DNA from 2 places in the Kitasatospora sp. NPDC048194 genome. Region 1 is predicted to be linked to the other one. Evidence: riboswitches for the same ligand, from Rfam matches in the RefSeq annotation. Region 1 holds a riboswitch; the other holds the start of a gene.
The links. Region 1 has a riboswitch for cyclic di-AMP ahead of ACGF07_RS22285 (transglycosylase family protein). Riboswitches for the same ligand answer to the same signal wherever they lie in the genome.
Positions count from the first base shown of each region.

Region 1 (12,486 bases):
ACAGATCCCCCGGGACTACGCCCAGTCCGCCGCCTACGGCGTGATCCTGCTGTCCATCCTGATCGTCTTCACCGCCTTCTACCGGCGCTGGCTCGCCCGCAACGAGCAGGCCAACGGCTGAGGCCCCGGACCCAGTTGACCCACGAAGGCAGGTACCCCCGATGAGCACCACCACCGAACGCCCCGCCCCGGCGCCGACCACGGCCCCGGCCGCCAGGCCGGCCAAGGTCCGTCCGCGCGGCGAGAGCGGCCCGCTGGCGAGGACGCTGTCCCACGCCGCCCTGGCCCTCGCCGGACTGATCGCGCTGTTCCCGGTCGCGTGGATCCTGTTCGTCTCGCTCGGACCGGACAAGACCGACTACCTCCACCCCGGCCAGATCCTCGACAAGCTCACGCTGTCGAACTACCAGCACGTGCTGGCCGACACCGACTTCTTCACCTGGTTCGGCAACGCCGTGCTGGTCTCCGGCATCACCACCGTCTTCGGCGTGATGGTCGCCGCCACCACCGGCTACGCCGTCTCCCGGATGAAGTTCCCGGGGCACCGGCCGCTGATGTGGTCACTGCTGGTCACCCAGATGTTCCCGATCGCGGTCCTGATCGTGCCGATGTACACGATGCTCTCCGAACTCGGCCTGCTGGACAGCTACACCGGCCTGATCCTGGTCTACTCCACCACCACCGTGCCGTACTGCGCCTGGCTGCTGAAGGGCTACTTCGACACCATCCCGGTCGAGATCGACGAGGCCGGCCGGGTCGACGGGCTCACCCCGTTCGGCACCTTCTGGCGGCTGGTGCTGCCGCTCGCCCGGCCGGGACTGGCGGTGGCCGCCTTCTACTCCTTCCTCACCTACTGGGCCGAGGTGCCCTTCGCCTCCACCTTCATGCTCAGCTCCGACAAGTACACGCTGGCCGTCGGCCTGCAGACCTTCGTCAGCGAGCACGACGCCCAGTGGAACCTGATGGCCGCGACCGCCGTGCTGATCGCCATCCCGTCCGCGGCCTTCTTCTACCTGGTGCAGCGCCACCTGGTCACCGGCCTGACCGCCGGTGCCTCCAAGTCGTAACGCCCCGCCGCACTCCGGCGCCGACTCCGCGCCCGGCGCCCACCGCAGACGGGCGCCCGGCACGGACCCGGCGCTCACCGCGGACCCGGCGTTCCCCGCTCCTCTAGTCCCCAAGGGATTCCGTCCATGACCCAGAACCTGGCCGACACCTCCCGGCCCGCCGCCGACACCGCTCACGAGGCGAACGTCAGCGCGTCCAGAGGCTGGTGGCGGGACGCGGTCATCTACCAGGTGTACCCGCGCAGCTTCGCCGACTCCAACGGGGACGGCATGGGAGACCTGCCCGGCATCCGCAGCCGCCTGCCGTATCTGCGCGACCTCGGTGTGGACGCCGTCTGGCTCTCCCCGTTCTACGCCTCGCCGCAGGCGGACGCCGGCTACGACGTCGCCGACTACCGCGCGGTGGACCCGATGTTCGGCACCCTGCTGGACGCCGACGCGCTGATCCGGGACGCCCACGAGCTGGGCCTGCGGATCATCGTCGACCTCGTCCCCAACCACTCCTCGGACCAGCACGAGTGGTTCCAGCGCGCCCTGCGCGAGGGCCCCGCGTCCCCGCTGCGCGACCGCTACCACTTCCGCCCCGGCAAGGGCGAGAACGGCGAACTGCCGCCCAACGACTGGGAGTCCATCTTCGGGGGCCCGGCCTGGACCCGCACCGAGAACCCGGACGGCACCCCCGGCGACTGGTACCTGCACCTGTTCGCCCCCGAGCAGCCCGACTTCAACTGGGAGAACCAGGCCGTCGCCGACGAGTTCCGCTCGATCCTGCGGTTCTGGCTCGACATGGGCGTGGACGGCTTCCGCATCGACGTCGCCCACGGCCTGGTCAAGGCCCCCGGCCTGCCCGACCTCGGCGGCGGCGACCAGCTCAAGCTGCTCGGCAACGACGTCATGCCGTTCTTCGACCAGGACGGCGTCCACGAGATCTACCGCAGCTGGCGCAAGATCCTCGACGAATACCCGGGCCAGCGGATCGGCGTCGCCGAGGCCTGGACCCCGACCGTCCAGCGCACCGCCAACTACGTCCGGCCCGACGAACTGCACCAGGCCTTCAACTTCCAGTACCTGGGCACCGACTGGGACGCCACCGCGCTGCGCGAGGTGATCGACCTGTCGCTCGACTCGATGCGCCCGGTCGACGCCCCCACCACCTGGGTGCTGTCCAACCACGACGTCACCCGGCACGCCACCCGGTTCGCCAACGAGCCCGGCCTCGGCACCCAGATCCGCACCCCCGGCGACCGCGAGCTCGGCCTGCGCCGCGCCCGCGCCGCCAGCCTGCTGATGCTCGCGCTGCCCGGTTCCGCGTACGTCTACCAGGGCGAGGAACTCGGCCTGCCGGACGTCACCGACCTGCCGGACGAGGTCCGCCAGGACCCGTCCTTCTTCCGCCAGGCCGGGCAGGACGGCTACCGCGACGGCTGCCGGGTGCCGATCCCGTGGTCCGGCACCGAGGCCCCCTACGGCTTCGGGCCGGTGCCGGGCGGACCGTCCTGGCTGCCGCAGCCGGCCGAGTGGGCCGAGCTCAGCGTCGAGGCGCAGACCGGCGACCCGACGTCCACCCTGGAGCTCTACCGCAGCGCGCTGGCCGTCCGCCGGTCCCAGCCGGACCTGGGCGCCGGCACCGGGGTCGAGTGGCTGGACTCCCCCGAGGGCACGCTGGTGTTCCGCCGCGGCTCCTTCGTCTGCACCGTGAACACCACCGGCGAGCCGGTGCGGATGGCGGCGCCCGGTCGACTGCTGCTCGGCTCGACCGAACTCGCGGTGGACGGCGGCGAGACGGTGCTCGCTCCGGACAGCACCGGCTGGTGGGCGGTCTGACGTGGTTGCAATAGGCTCTGGGACCGTGACTACGGCGCGACTCTCAGACATCGCGGCGCAGGCGGGGGTCAGCGAAGCCACCGTCTCCCGCGTACTCAACGGCAAGGCGAACGTCTCCGCCGCGACCCGGCAGACCGTGCTGGCCGCGCTCGACGTGCTCGGTTACGAGCGGCCGACCCGCCTGCGCCAGCGCAGCGCCGGGCTGATCGGGCTGATCACGCCGGAGCTGAGCAACCCGATCTTCCCCGCGCTGGCGCAGGTGATCGAGCAGGTGCTGAGCCGGCACGGCTACACGCCGGTGCTGTGCACCCAGACGCCGGGCGGGTCCACCGAGGACGAACTGGTGGAGATGCTGGTCGACCGGGGCGTGGCGGGCATCGTGTTCGTCTCCGGGTTGCACGCCGACACCACCGCAGACCACGACCGCTACGCCCGACTGGCCGGGCGCGGGGTGCCGTTCGTGCTCATCAACGGCTACAGCGAGCGGATCGACGCACCCTTCATCTCGCCGGACGACCGGTCCGCGATGTGGATGGCCGTCCAGCACCTCGCCGAACTCGGGCACGAGCGGATCGGGCTGGCCGTCGGGCAGCGGCGGTACGTGCCGGTGCTGCGCAAGATGGAGGGCTTCACCGCCGCGATGCGCGAGGTGCTCGGGCGCAGCCGGGAGGAGGCCGAGGAACTCGTCCACCACACGCTGTTCAGCGTGGAGGGCGGGCACGCGGCGGCCGGCGCGCTGCTCGACAAGGGCTGCACGGCGATCGTCTGCGGGAGCGACATGATGGCGCTCGGGGCGATCCGGGCGGTGCGGCAGCGGGGGCTGTCGGTGCCGCAGGACGTGTCGGTGGTCGGCTTCGACGACTCGCCGCTGATCGCCTTCACCGAGCCGCCGTTGACCACGATCCGCCAGCCGGTCGAGGCGATGGCCACGGCGGCGGTGGACGCGCTGCTGGAGGAGGTCGGCGGGAACGCCGCCCAGCGCGGGGAGTTCATGTTCCAGCCGGAGTTGGTGATGCGCGGGTCCACGGGGGCCTGTCCGCGCTGAGCCCCCGGCGGGGGAGGGCCTGACGGCCGCGCGGTGCGCGATCGGACGTGAACGGGCGGGCCCCGGAGAGCAGTTGCTCTCCGGGGCCCGCCCGTTGGCGTGCGGCCTCCGTCCGGGCTCTGCCGGATGCCCGGGGGGTGGGCTTCCGGCGGGCCGGGCGACGCCGCAGCCCCCGGGGGCTCCCGGGGGCTGCGGAGGGTCGTGGCCGGACTGCGGCGCTACGGCACGGGGCCGGCGGCTGGCAGGAGTCGAGCCTCGTCAGCCGTCAGCGGTCAGCCGTCGACCGCAGCTGTCAGCGGTCAGCCATCGGCCGTGGACCGTCGTCTCAGACCCGGCCGGCGAAGTCCGGGGCCCAGTTGGCGACGGTCTGCTCGCGGACGCCCGCGCTCGGGTTGGCGGCCTCGACGTACTTGCCGCTGCCGACGTAGATCGCGACGTGGTACACGCCGGAGTCCTGGCCGTTGTTCGACCAGAAGAGCAGGTCGCCCGGCTGCAGGCTGTCCAGCGAGACGTGGGTGCTGGTGGCGGCCTGGTCGGCGGCGACGCGCGGGATGCTGATGCCCGCGGCGCGCAGCGCGGCCTGGGTGAGGCCGGAGCAGTCCCAGCCGCCGTTGCCGGTGCCGCCGTAGACGTAGGCCTGGCCGACCTGGGACTCGGCGAAGGACACCGCGGCCGCCATGCTGCCGGTGGCGGCCGGGGCCTGGGTCTGCGCCGGGGCGGCCGGCTTCGAGGCCTGGGCGGTCGGCTGGGCGTTCACGGCACCGCCGTTCGCGGCCTGACCGGCCTTCTGGGAGCGGTTGAACCAGTTGAAGTCCGAGCCGGAGGTGGAGGACTGGTCGGCCTGGGACTGGTCGCCGTCACCGAAGGTCAGGTGCTGGCCCGGGTAGATGGTGTCCGGGCCGTCGGTCAGGGTGCTGCGGTTGAGCTCGTACAGGCGCTGCCAGCCGCCCTGGACCTTGTGCTTGTCGGCGATCGACGACAGCCAGTCGCCCGCGACGACGGTGTAGTCGCCGCTCTGGGCGTGGGCCTGGCGCTTCTGCGCCCAGCTGCCCTTGGCGGAGTCGTCGGAGGGCTGCGCCTGCGACGGGGCGGGCGCGGCCGGCTGGGCCGGCTTCGCGGCCGGAGCCTGGCTCTGCGCGGGCTTGGCGGCGGGCTTGGCCGCGGTGCCGGCCGAGGTGTCGACGGCGGCCGGGGCGCCGCCCTTGGTCAGACCGGCCTGGACGGAGCAGACGGGCCAGGCGCCGGGGCCCTGCGAGGCGAGGACCTTCTCGGCGACGGCGATCTGCTGGTCCTTGGTGGCCAGGTTGGCCTGCGGGGCGTACGAGGTGCCGCCGAAGGCAGCCCAGGTGCTGGAGGTGAACTGCAGGCCGCCGTAGAAGCCGTTGCCGGTGTTGATGCTCCAGTTGCCGCCGCTCTCGCACTGGGCGACCTTGTCCCAGGTCGCGACGGAGGCGGCGTTGGCGGTGCCGGTGGTGAGGCAGGGGATGGTGAGGCCGACGCCCGCGACGCCGAGGGCGGCGATCACGCGACGGGTACGGCCGGACAGGCGGGTGCCGTTGGTGGGCAGCATGAAGACGCGGTCCTCTCCCACGCCTGCGAGGTGAGCTGTCGGATTCGGGCTGGAGTTGCCCGGCCGCGCTGTGGGCGCGGCTTCACCCCTAGCCCTGGACCATTCCGAGGAACGGCCCGGGGCGACTTACCTGTGGTTCCCCCGCTCCTGCCGTGGTGCGTTTTCGCGCTTGCCAGGACATCCGACGGCAGGACTCGGCGTCGCGGATGAACTGGGTCCGTGGGGTCACGAACGGGGAGCACGTTAAGCAGACTTAAGTTCAAACTGCAAATATCTGTGAGGTGCATCACGGTTTAGGGGAAACGGTCAAATTGGACACTAACCATGATCGCAAATGATCGTTTCCGGATAATCCACTTGCGCATTCCGGAAATTGTCTCCGCCTCAGGAATGCGGTGACGGAGTGTCGGAATCCCCGGCGGAGAACGTCGCGCGGCGGCCGGCGGCAATCGGCGGCGGTCGATGGAAGGCCGGAACGGCATCCGGTATTCCGGCGGGGAAAAGCCGACAGAACGGACATCATGCGCCATCTCTCGCCTAACTCCCGTCATTCCCGTACCGGGACAATCGGGCGGGCCCATGAGGGAGCCGGGCAATCGCGGCCGGGCCGGGCACGCGAAGGGCCCGGAACGGAGTCGTTCCGGGCCCTTCGGACCTACGGTGCGCGGGAAGTGGCCACCGGCGGCTGCCGGCGGACCTGAAGGCCGTCCGTCAGGCCTCCGGGGGCCCCTGGGCGGCCGCGTGGGCGCCGCGGGAGCCCTCCTCGGCCGCGGCCTCCTCCTCGGCCCGGGCCAGCTCCTCCGCGGAGGGCGCCGGCAGCGCGGCCAGGTAGGTGGAGGCGATCAGCTGGCCGACGGTCGGGTAGGCACCCAGCGGCGCGGCCGACGGGCAGCCGGTCTCCTCGGCGGCCGCGGCGAGCAGCTCGGAGTCCGCCTCGGGGCCGATCACCAGCGGGGCCAGCGCAGGGCGCTGGGAGCCGGTCTCCTTGAGGTGGTTGACGGCCCCGGCGACCGAGCCCGGTACGTCGAGCGCGGCGGCCACCACCGGGACGGCCAGCCGGGCGGCCAGCAGCACGCCGGTGATCCCGGCCGCGGCGGCCGCCTCCTCGCCGCCGACGGTGGTCAGCACCACGCCGTCCGCAGCGGTCGCGATGGCGAACAGCCGGGCCCGGTCGGCCCGGGCCAGGCCCGCCTCGGAGAGCCGCACGTGCACGGCCTCGGCCAGCAGCGGGTGCGGGCCCAGTGCGTCGGTGACGGTCGCGCCGTACTCGGCGGCGACGGCCTGCAGGCCGGCCAGGAAGCCGTGCGGCCCCGGGATCAGCGGCACCACGACGGGCGTCGGCAGGCCCGCCTCGGCGGCCGCCGCCAACAGCTCGGCGACCGTACGGTCGTCCCCGCCCTCGGCGCCGTCGGCCGGGAGGTAGCCGATCCCGGCCTGGACGCCGGTGTGCTCGCTGCGGACGATCGAGAGCAGTTCCTCGACGACCGAACGGGACTCGGGCCCGGCGGTCGCGGGCACGGCGAGCACCAGGGCCGGCGAGCCGGTGGGGATCTCGGGGCGCTCAGGGCGGCGGTGGCGCCCCCGCGCACGGGAGCCTGGAGTGCGGACGGGCAGTGGCGCGCCCGGGATGGCTGCGGTGCTCATGCCGGAGATCGTAGGACATCCGCCCGTCAGGCCTGCAGTCGGCTGCCGTACGGGTTTGGAGTGGTCGTGGTGCGCGGGTCGTGTCCCCGCCGTACCGGTTCGGGCCGTATGGCGACAATCCGGGCATTCCTCTCCCAACCTCCGGAAGTCCGTTCGCCGTTGCCCTGACGCGTCCGGTGGGCGATCGCGTTGCGCGTGGGGCGCGTGAGATGTCTCACAGCCCCGGCATCATCTGACGGAGCGTCACGAACGCGCGACTCCGGGCGTTCGAAGATCAACATTCAGCGGAGGGCCGCTCACGGCCGGTTATCGGCGCCTCGCCGATTCACTCGGCTATGTCCGTTTACGTACCGTCAGGAGAAGGGTCCGTGAAGACTTCGGGGCGGCCGGCAAAAAGGCTCGTGCACCTGCAATGTCCCGTGCTGATGCACGTGCACTGCGGCTATCATCGCGTCAAGTGAGGCGTTGTGCCGGACCGGTACGGGGCCGGTCCGTTCGTTCGGCGGTGCCGGGGCGCCGCGCTGGACGACAACTCCGGAGCTCTTCGGGAGACTTCTATGCACGACTCGCATGACTCGCACGACACGCGCGGTTCTGCCCGCGCCTACAACGGGATGGCCGCCGCCGACCTCGAGGGGGTGGTCTGGCAGAAGAGCCGGCACAGCAACTCCCAGGGCAACTGCGTCGAGTTCGCGGCCCTGCCCGGCGGCGACGTGGCGATGCGCAACTCGCGCTTCCCGGACGGCCCGGCGCTCATCTACACCCGGGCCGAGATCGCGGCCCTGCTGCTGGGGGCCAAGGACGGGGAGTTCGACCACCTGGCCGTCTGACCGGCCGCTGCTCCGCCATGGGGGGCCGTCGTGGGTGCTGACACCGCGACGGCCTTTGTCTTTTCCCGCGCCCCTTCCCGACTTGTCCCGCGACCGGCGGCCGGTCGGCGGTGAACGGGCGCGCGGGCCGCGCGGGAGGGCACGCGAGCCGGACGGAAGGGCCCGGGGGCCGCGCGGAAGGGCCCGGGGCGCGGTGCTCCCGGGTCGCCCTTCGGCCGGCCGCGCGCCGGGCGGCCCTAGGCCGAACGCCGGTGCCGTCCACCGACTTCGACCTGTCCGTCGAACCCGGCGCCGGTGGCCGGCGCGGCCTCGAACACGGCCCAGACCACCTTGCCGCTGCCCAGCGGGTGCCAGCCCCAGGAGTGGCTGAACGACTCCACCAGGTGCAGCCCGCGGCCGGACTCCGCGACGAAGTCCGCTTCCCTGGCGACCGGTCCGGTGCTGCTCGGGTCGCTCACTGCGCAGACCACCTGGAGTGCGCGGTGCACCAGGCTTATTCGGATCGGAAGCCGCCCGTCCGGGGCCTGCTGTGTGGGAAAGTCGAACTCGCCCCGGGCGCAGCCCGACGCGTCGGGTCGCGCGCCGATCGCGTGCCGGAGCGCGTTGGTCACGAGTTCCGAGGCCACCAGCGCGACATCGTCGAACAGCTCCGACAGGCTCCAGCGCTGGAGGGCGCTCCGGGTGAAGTCGCGTGCGGTTCTGACGGACTCGAAGCGAGGAGCGAGCGTGCAGGTGACCACGTGGGGGTCAACTGCCAAAGCCGTACCGGTGCTCATGAAGAGCTCCTCCCATAAGGGGGCGGACACGGCTGGACCCGCCGGGGTCATGCCGGTCACCTCCGACTCGCTCGGCCGCTCGGCCGCCCCCTCGACCAGGCGCCCGCGCACTCGAACGCCCGACGGCGAGGGGGACGCCGCCGGGTCGGTGCACGGAGTCGCGCGTGGGGTCGACGCGGAGCCCGCGGGATTGCCAGGGATGTGCAGGTGCACGTGCACCATGGTGGTCTGCGCTCACTGCAGATGCAAGAGTCGATTCACGTGCAGTCGCACAATTGGCATATGCAAGCGCCGGATGCACGTGCATCCTGGTGTGCGGAGTGCGGAACTGATAGGAACATCCGTCAGTATCGGCACCGTGAGCGCTCAACTGATGGCAGACTGTGCGCTGTTTGCCCTAGGTGGAGGTTTCGACCGCATGACCACAGTTCAGCCGGGCGGCGGCTCGATGGTCCGCCGGATCCTCCTCGGCTCGCAGTTGCGTCGCCTGCGCGAGGCGCGCGGCATCACCCGCGAGGACGCGGGCTACGCGATCCGCGCCTCCGAGTCCAAGATCAGCCGCATGGAACTGGGCCGCGTCAGCTTCAAGGAGCGCGACGTCGCCGACCTGCTCAGCCTCTACGGCGTGGACGACGGCCTGGAGCGGGAGGCCCTGCTCGGCCTGGTCCGCGAGGCCAACAAGTCCGGCTGGTGGCACAGCTTCAACGACGTGCTCCCGGGCTGGTTCCAGACCTACGTCGGCCTCGAGGAGGCGGCCCAGCTGATCCGCACCTACGAGGTGCAGTTCATCCCCGGATTGCTGCAGTCGGAGGAGTACGCGCGGGCGGTTTTCGGCCAGAGTCGGCCGGTCATCAGCGAGGAGGAGGTCGAGCGCCGGGTCAGCCTCCGCCTGCGCCGTCAGAAGCTGCTGACCGAGGGCGCCAGCCCGCGCCTGTGGGCGGTGATCGACGAGGCGGCGCTGCGCCGGCCGGTCGGCGGGCCCAAGGTGATGCGCGGTCAGGTGCAGTACCTGATCGACGTCGCCGAGCAGGCCAACGTGGTGATCCAGGTCATGCCGTTCCGCTTCGGCGCGCACGCCGGGGAGTCCGGTGCGTTCACCATCCTGCGCTTCCCGGAGCAGGATCTCGCCGACGTGGTCTACCTGGAGCAGCTCACCAGTGCGCTCTACCTGGACAAGCGCGACGACGTCGACGCCTACATCCAGGTCATGGAGCGGCTCTGCGTGGACAGCCTGACGCCCGAGCGCACCATAGACCTGCTGGCCTCGATCCTGAAGGAGCGCTGAGCCCCAGGCTCGGCAAGGGCCCCGGAGCCCGGCCCCGGTCGGCCGTCCTCGGCTCCCGGTCCGCGGCCCGGCCCCCGGCCGGACGCCGGCGGCACGTTCAGGGCCCTCCGCAACCGCCGTCCCCCGCCGTCAGCCGCGGGCGGGCGGCCGTTCGTGTTCCGGCGGCAACGGCTGAGGGGGGCGGCCCAGTTCCCAGGCGAGGTCGTAGCGGCGGAACAGGTCGGCCCGGATCGGCGCCAGCGGGACCTCCGCGCCCGGCAGCAGCACACCGATGCAGCCGCCCATCAGCGCGCTGCGCAGCACCGCGTGCTCGGCCGCCGGATCCGGCGCGCCCCAGTCCTGCAGCAGGCCCTGGAGGATCGCGCCGAGCCGCTGTTGTTCGGGGTCCTGGACGAAGGCGCCGGTGTCCGGGTCGAGGATCAGCGCCAGGTGCGCGCGCATGACCCGGGGGTGGTCGAGCGCCAGCCCGAGCACGGCGTCGATGGCACGGGCCAGCCGGTCCTCGGGCGAGGCCCCGGGCGGCAGTTCGGCCAGCGCGCCGGAGAGCGCCTGGTGCATCAGCCGGTGCGTCGCGGACTGCATCAGCAGCCGTTTGCCGTCGAAGTAGTACGAGAGCAGGCCGCGGGCGAGTCCGGCGCGCTCGGCGATGTCGGTCAGCGTGGTGCCCGCGTAGCCGCGCTGGTCAACGAGTTCCACGGTGGCCCGCATGATGCGTCGGCGCGAGCGTTGCCGCATCTCCTCATTGACCGAATCCCCACGAGGTGCCATCGTGTCAGCTCCGAACGTTCATTGGCTCCGAGCCAATATACTTGCGGAGCCGGCGACCGCGCCGGGGAACCGCGCCACGAGGGGCGCCGGCCGCGCGGCCGGACGACGGAGACGGCCGGCTCCACCAACACGGGGGTTTGGTGGAGCCGGCGCCGGCGGCCCGCGGCCGGGGGTCGGTCGCGGGCGGAGGCCGGCACGGTCAGTGCCTGGTCAGGACCTCGGTCCGGGCCGTGGTCGGCGCGACCGGCGCCTCGTCATAACCGGGCAAGGGCACGGGCGTTGAGGTCCCTCCTCGCCGCAGCAGGGCGCCCAGCGCGGCGATCAGCAGGCCGATCAGTGCGACCGCCGTCACGAAGGCCAGCGCCGGCCGGTAGCCGTCCAGCTGTGCCTGCGGGCTGTCACCGCCCGCACTGCCGGCCGTGATCATGGCGGTCGCCCCGGCCAGCACCACGGCGGTGCCGACCTGGATCGCGGTGTTCACCAGGCCCGAGGCCAGGCCCTGCTCCTCGTCGGCCACCCCGTCGGTGGCGGCGATGTTCACCGAGGGGAAGGCCAGCGCGAAACCGATGCCGAGCAGCAGCATCGAGGGCAGCACCAGCGTCAGGTAGGAGCTGTGCTCGTCCAGCCGGAGGAACAGGGCGAAGGCCGCGACGAGCGCCAGCAGCCCGATCGGCAGCAGCCGAGCCGTGCCGAAGCGGTCCACGATCGGCCCCATGAACGGCGCCGACAGCGCGATGAACGCACCGGCCGGCAGCAGCCCGAGGGCCATCTGCAGCGCCGACCAGCCGAGCAGGTGCTGGAGGTAGAGCGTGACGACGAACTGGAACCCGCCGTACGCGCCGGTCATCGCGAAGGCGACCGCATTGGCCCGGGCCACCGAGCCGTTGCGGAAGATGCCGAGCCGGACCAGCGGGTGGGCGGCGCGGCTCTCGATCAGCAGGAAGGCCGCGGCCAGCGCGATCACCACGGCCAGCGAGCCGAGGGTGCGCAGGCTCAGCCAGCCGGCGCCCTGGGCCTCGGTGACGGTGAACACCAGGAGCAGGACGGTCGCGGTGCCGGTGATCGCGCCGAACACGTCGTAGCCGCCCTCGGCGCGCTGCTCGGTCGGACGCGGGAGCAGGCGTACCGCGAAGGCGAGGGCGAGCAGGGCGACCGGAACGGGCATCAGGAAGGTCCAGCGCCAGCCGACGGAGGTGAGCAGGCCGCTCAGCACCAGGCCGAGCGAGAAGCCGCTGGCGCCGCAGGTGGTGTAGATCGACAGCGCCCGGTTGCGGGCCGGGCCCTCGGCGAAGGTCGTGGTGATGATCGACAGGCCGGCGGGCGCGGTGAAGGCGGCGCTGACCCCCTTGAGGAAGCGGGCGGCGATCAGCAGACCGCCGTCGTCGACCAGGCCGCCGACGAGGGAGGCGAGGGCGAAGGCCGTCAGGGCGACCAGGAAGACCCGGCGGCGGCCGAGGAGGTCGGCGGCGCGACCGCCGAGCAGCAGCAGGCCGCCGTAGCCGAGCACGTAGCCGGAGACCACCCACTGCAGGGTGGAGGTCGAGAGGTGCAGTTCGGAGCCGATCGAGGGCAGGGCGACGCCCACCATCGAGACGTCCAGGGCGTCCAGGAACATGGCGGCGCAGAGCACGATCAGGGTGCCCCAGAGGCGGGGTGTCCAGTGCAGCCCGCTGGTTG
Region 1 is NZ_JBIDAK010000018.1:136,167-148,652, forward strand. Features, by position in the region: gene ACGF07_RS22265 (sugar ABC transporter permease) at 1-121, shown strand, start outside; gene ACGF07_RS22270 (carbohydrate ABC transporter permease) at 162-1,067, shown strand; gene ACGF07_RS22275 (glycoside hydrolase family 13 protein) at 1,194-2,891, shown strand; gene ACGF07_RS22280 (LacI family DNA-binding transcriptional regulator) at 2,917-3,936, shown strand; gene ACGF07_RS22285 (transglycosylase family protein) at 4,262-5,527, opposite strand; cyclic di-AMP (ydaO/yuaA leader) riboswitch at 5,514-5,684, opposite strand; gene ACGF07_RS22290 (hypothetical protein) at 6,218-7,150, opposite strand; gene ACGF07_RS22295 (DUF397 domain-containing protein) at 7,708-7,980, shown strand; gene ACGF07_RS22300 (ATP-binding protein) at 8,217-8,756, opposite strand; gene ACGF07_RS22305 (helix-turn-helix transcriptional regulator) at 9,175-10,041, shown strand; gene ACGF07_RS22310 (TetR/AcrR family transcriptional regulator) at 10,171-10,737, opposite strand; gene ACGF07_RS22315 (MFS transporter) at 11,009-12,486, opposite strand, start outside.

Region 2 (3,703 bases), on a different contig from region 1:
CGACGTCGCTGGGCCGGCGGATGTCGCCGGCGACGCCGACGACGGGGCACCCGGGCCGGTCGAGTTCGGCGGCGAGGTCCTCGGCGACACCGACGTTGGTGTCGGCGATCAGCACCCCGGCGGCGCCGGCCGCGGTGAACCGGCGGGCGAGGTCGGCTCCCGAACCGCCGTCGAGCACCGCGATGACGACGACTGCCCCGCTGACCCGCATGGTCTGCTCCTCCCTGTGGGCGACACCGCACCGGCGCCCACGCACACTGCGGAGGATCGTAGGCACGACCTGACCCTCCGCAACAGGGATTACCCCGCAGGTGACCAGGCTCACGCCCGCCGTCCGGCCAAGCTCTGTCCAAGAGCCGTCCACGTCCCGTCCACGGGCCGTCCACGGAGGGGCGGCGCACCGCACGCGCGCCGTCGGCGACCGGCTCGCGCCCCCCACGGCGCCCGAACGGCGCCGTCCCCGGCACCCCCTGGCGCCCGCCCGGCGAGCCGTCCGCGACCGGTCCGGACGCCCTCGACGGCCGCCGGTGGGCCGGACGCGCCCGGGGCAGCGGTTACGGTCGACCCATGCCTGCTCAGCCCGACGCCGTCCAGCCCGCCCCGCAGCTCTTCACCTGGGAGTTCGCCGCCGATCCGTACCCCGCGTACGCCTGGCTGCGCGAGCACGCCCCGGTGCACCGCACCACCCTGCCGAGCGGTGTGGACGCCTGGCTGGTGACGCGGTACGCGGACGCCCGGCAGGCGCTCGCGGACAGCCGGCTGTCGAAGAACCCGGCGCACCACAGCGGGCAGGCGCACCGCACCGGCCGGGTGGGCATCCCGGGGGAGCGGCAGGCGGACCTGATGACCCACCTGCTGAACATCGACCCGCCGGACCACACCCGGCTGCGCCGCCTGGTGTCCAAGGCGTTCACCCCGCGCCGGGTGGCCGAGTTCGAGCCGCGGGTGCAGCAGCTCACCGACCGGCTGATCGACGGCTTCGCGCAGCGCGGCTCGGCCGACCTGATCCACGAGTTCGCCTTCCCGCTCCCCATCTACGCGATCTGCGACATGCTGGGCGTCCCGGCCGAGGACCAGGACGACCTCCGGGAGTGGGCGGGCATGATGATCCGCCACCACGGCGGGCAGCGCGGGGGCGTGGGCCGGGCGGTCAAGCGCATCCGCGCCTACCTGGTGGACCTCATCCACCGCAAGCGCGCCGACCTCGGGGACGACCTGATCTCCGGCCTCATCCGGGCCAGCGACCACGGCGAGCACCTGACGGAGAACGAGGCCGCCGCGATGTGCTTCGTGCTGATCTTCGCGGGGTTCGAGACGACCATCAACCTGATCGGCAACGGGACGTACGCGCTGCTGCGCAACCCGGGCCAGCGGGCGCTGCTGCAGGAGTCGGTGGCGCGTGGGGAGACCGCCCTGCTGGAGACCGGGATCGAGGAACTCCTGCGCTACGACGGGCCGGTGGAGCTGGCGACCTGGCGGTTCGCGACGAGCCCGCTGAGCATCGGCGGGGTGGAGATCCCGGTCGGCGATCCGGTGCTGGTGGTGCTGGCGGCGGCCGACCGCGACCCGGCCCGGTTCGCGGACGAGAACACCCTGGACCTGGCCCGGACGGACAACCCCCACCTGGGGTTCGGGCACGGCATCCACTACTGCATCGGCGCCCCGCTGGCCCGGCTCGAAGGGCGCTCCGCCCTGGCCGCGCTGCTGTCGCGGCTGCCCGATCTCCGGCTCGCCGAGAGTCCGGAGAATCTGCGCTGGCGGGGTGGCCTGATCATGCGTGGGCTGCGCGAACTTCCGGTCGAATTCAGTCCCGAGGCGACGTCTCCGGACCCGGTTCCTGAGGCTCCGACACGCTGACGGATGGTCGTCCCGCGGCCCTCCGGCACCGTATGAACGCCCATCAAACCGGACAAACAGGTGCCGTTGGTAGGCGATTGGTCACCTGCCGTGATTTCCGTGTGATGTCGACGATATGAGCTTGTGATCGGTCTGAGGATCTGTCTAATCTCCCTGGAGTTCGCAGCTGCGGACCTCGTGCGCGGAACGCCGAATCCTGCCCGCCGCGTCACGGGAAACCGACCAGAACCCTGGGCAGGGGCGGGGGAACCAGGTTTGTTGCCGCCCCCACGGCTTGGGGTGAAGCCGCCCGAGCGGGAACGTCTCCGCGCACGGCGGCCGGGCCACCTCCCCGGTCCGAACCCGACAGCTCACCTCGCAGGCGTGCGGAGAGGGACCTTCATGCTGTTCGTTGGAACCGGCCGTCACCGTCGTCGCACCCAGGCCGAGAAGGCCGTCGCCGTGGCCGGTGTGGCCGGCGTCGGACTCGCGCTGCCGCTCCTCACCGCCACCGGTGCCTCCGCCGCCCCGGCCTCCACCTGGGACTCCGTCGCCCAGTGCGAGAGCGGCGGCAACTGGAGCATCAACACCGGCAACGGCTTCTACGGCGGGCTGCAGTTCACCTCCAGCACGTGGAAGGCCTACGGCGGCACCGCCTACGCCCCGCAGGCCAACCAGGCCAGCAAGGCCCAGCAGATCTCGGTCGCCGAGAAGGTGCTGGCCTCCCAGGGCCCGGGCGCCTGGCCGGTCTGCTCGCAGAAGGCGGGCCTGACCAAGGGCGGCGCCCCGGCCGCCGTCGACACCTCGTCGGACGCCAAGCCCCGGTCCGCCCCGCAGCAGGCGCCCAGGACGCAGGCTCCCGCTCCGGCCGCAAAGCCGGTCCAGCCGTACGCGCCCAAGCACGCCGCGCCCCGGCAGGCCGAGAAGCCCGCCGAGCAGCCGGTCCAGCAGTACACCCCCAAGCACGCCGCCCCGCGCGCCGAGCAGTCGGCCCCGACCGCCCCGGCCGGCCACGACTACACCGTGCGCTCCGGTGACACCCTGTCGACCATCGCCGCCGCCCAGGGCGTGACCGGCGGCTGGCAGGCGCTGTACGACGGCAACCGCTCCACCGTCGGCGGCGACCCGGACCTGATCATGCCCGGCCAGGTCCTGCACCTCGGCTGAGGACCGACGAGGGGGCCGGCCGACGGGTCGGCCCCCTCGTCCGCTTCCGTCCGGTTCCGTCCGGGTCCGTCCGTGCCGGTCCGGGTCCGTCCGCGCCCGGGGGACAAGCTGGGACAAGCAGGTGAACTACCGGGGGGTAGCAGGGCCACACGTTGAGACGGGGCCGAGGCCAGCGTGGCCCCGGGAGCCCGGGCGGTTAGGCTCTGGTCGTAACGACTCCGCAATCGTCCCGCCGACATCACCACCGTCAGCCGGACCAGCTTCCGCAAGGAGATGCCTCGTGCCGTCCATCGATGTCGTCGTAGCCCGTGAGATCCTCGACTCGCGCGGCAACCCCACGGTCGAGGTCGAGGTCGGCCTCGACGACGGCAGCACGGGTCGTGCCGCTGTCCCGTCGGGTGCCTCGACCGGTGCCTTCGAGGCGCTGGAGCTGCGCGACGGCGACAAGAACCGCTACTTCGGCAAGGGCGTCGAGAAGGCCGTCCTGGCCGTCATCGAGCAGATCGGCCCCGAGCTCGTCGGCTACGACGCCACCGAGCAGCGCCTGATCGACCAGGCCATGCTGGACCTGGACGCCACCCCGGACAAGTCCTCGCTCGGCGCCAACGCCATCCTGGGCGTCTCGCTGGCCGTCGCCCACGCCGCCTCCGAGGCCAGCGACCTGCCGCTGTTCCGCTACCTGGGCGGCCCGAACGCGCAC
Region 2 is NZ_JBIDAK010000009.1:7,865-11,567, reverse strand. Features, by position in the region: gene ACGF07_RS13700 (SDR family NAD(P)-dependent oxidoreductase) at 1-211, opposite strand, end outside; gene ACGF07_RS13695 (cytochrome P450) at 568-1,857, shown strand; cyclic di-AMP (ydaO/yuaA leader) riboswitch at 2,068-2,237, shown strand; gene ACGF07_RS13690 (transglycosylase family protein) at 2,239-3,003, shown strand; gene eno (phosphopyruvate hydratase) at 3,284-3,703, shown strand, end outside.
Region 2: linked by a shared signal. The riboswitch ahead of ACGF07_RS13690 (transglycosylase family protein) and the one ahead of ACGF07_RS22285 (transglycosylase family protein) in region 1 are both predicted to bind cyclic di-AMP.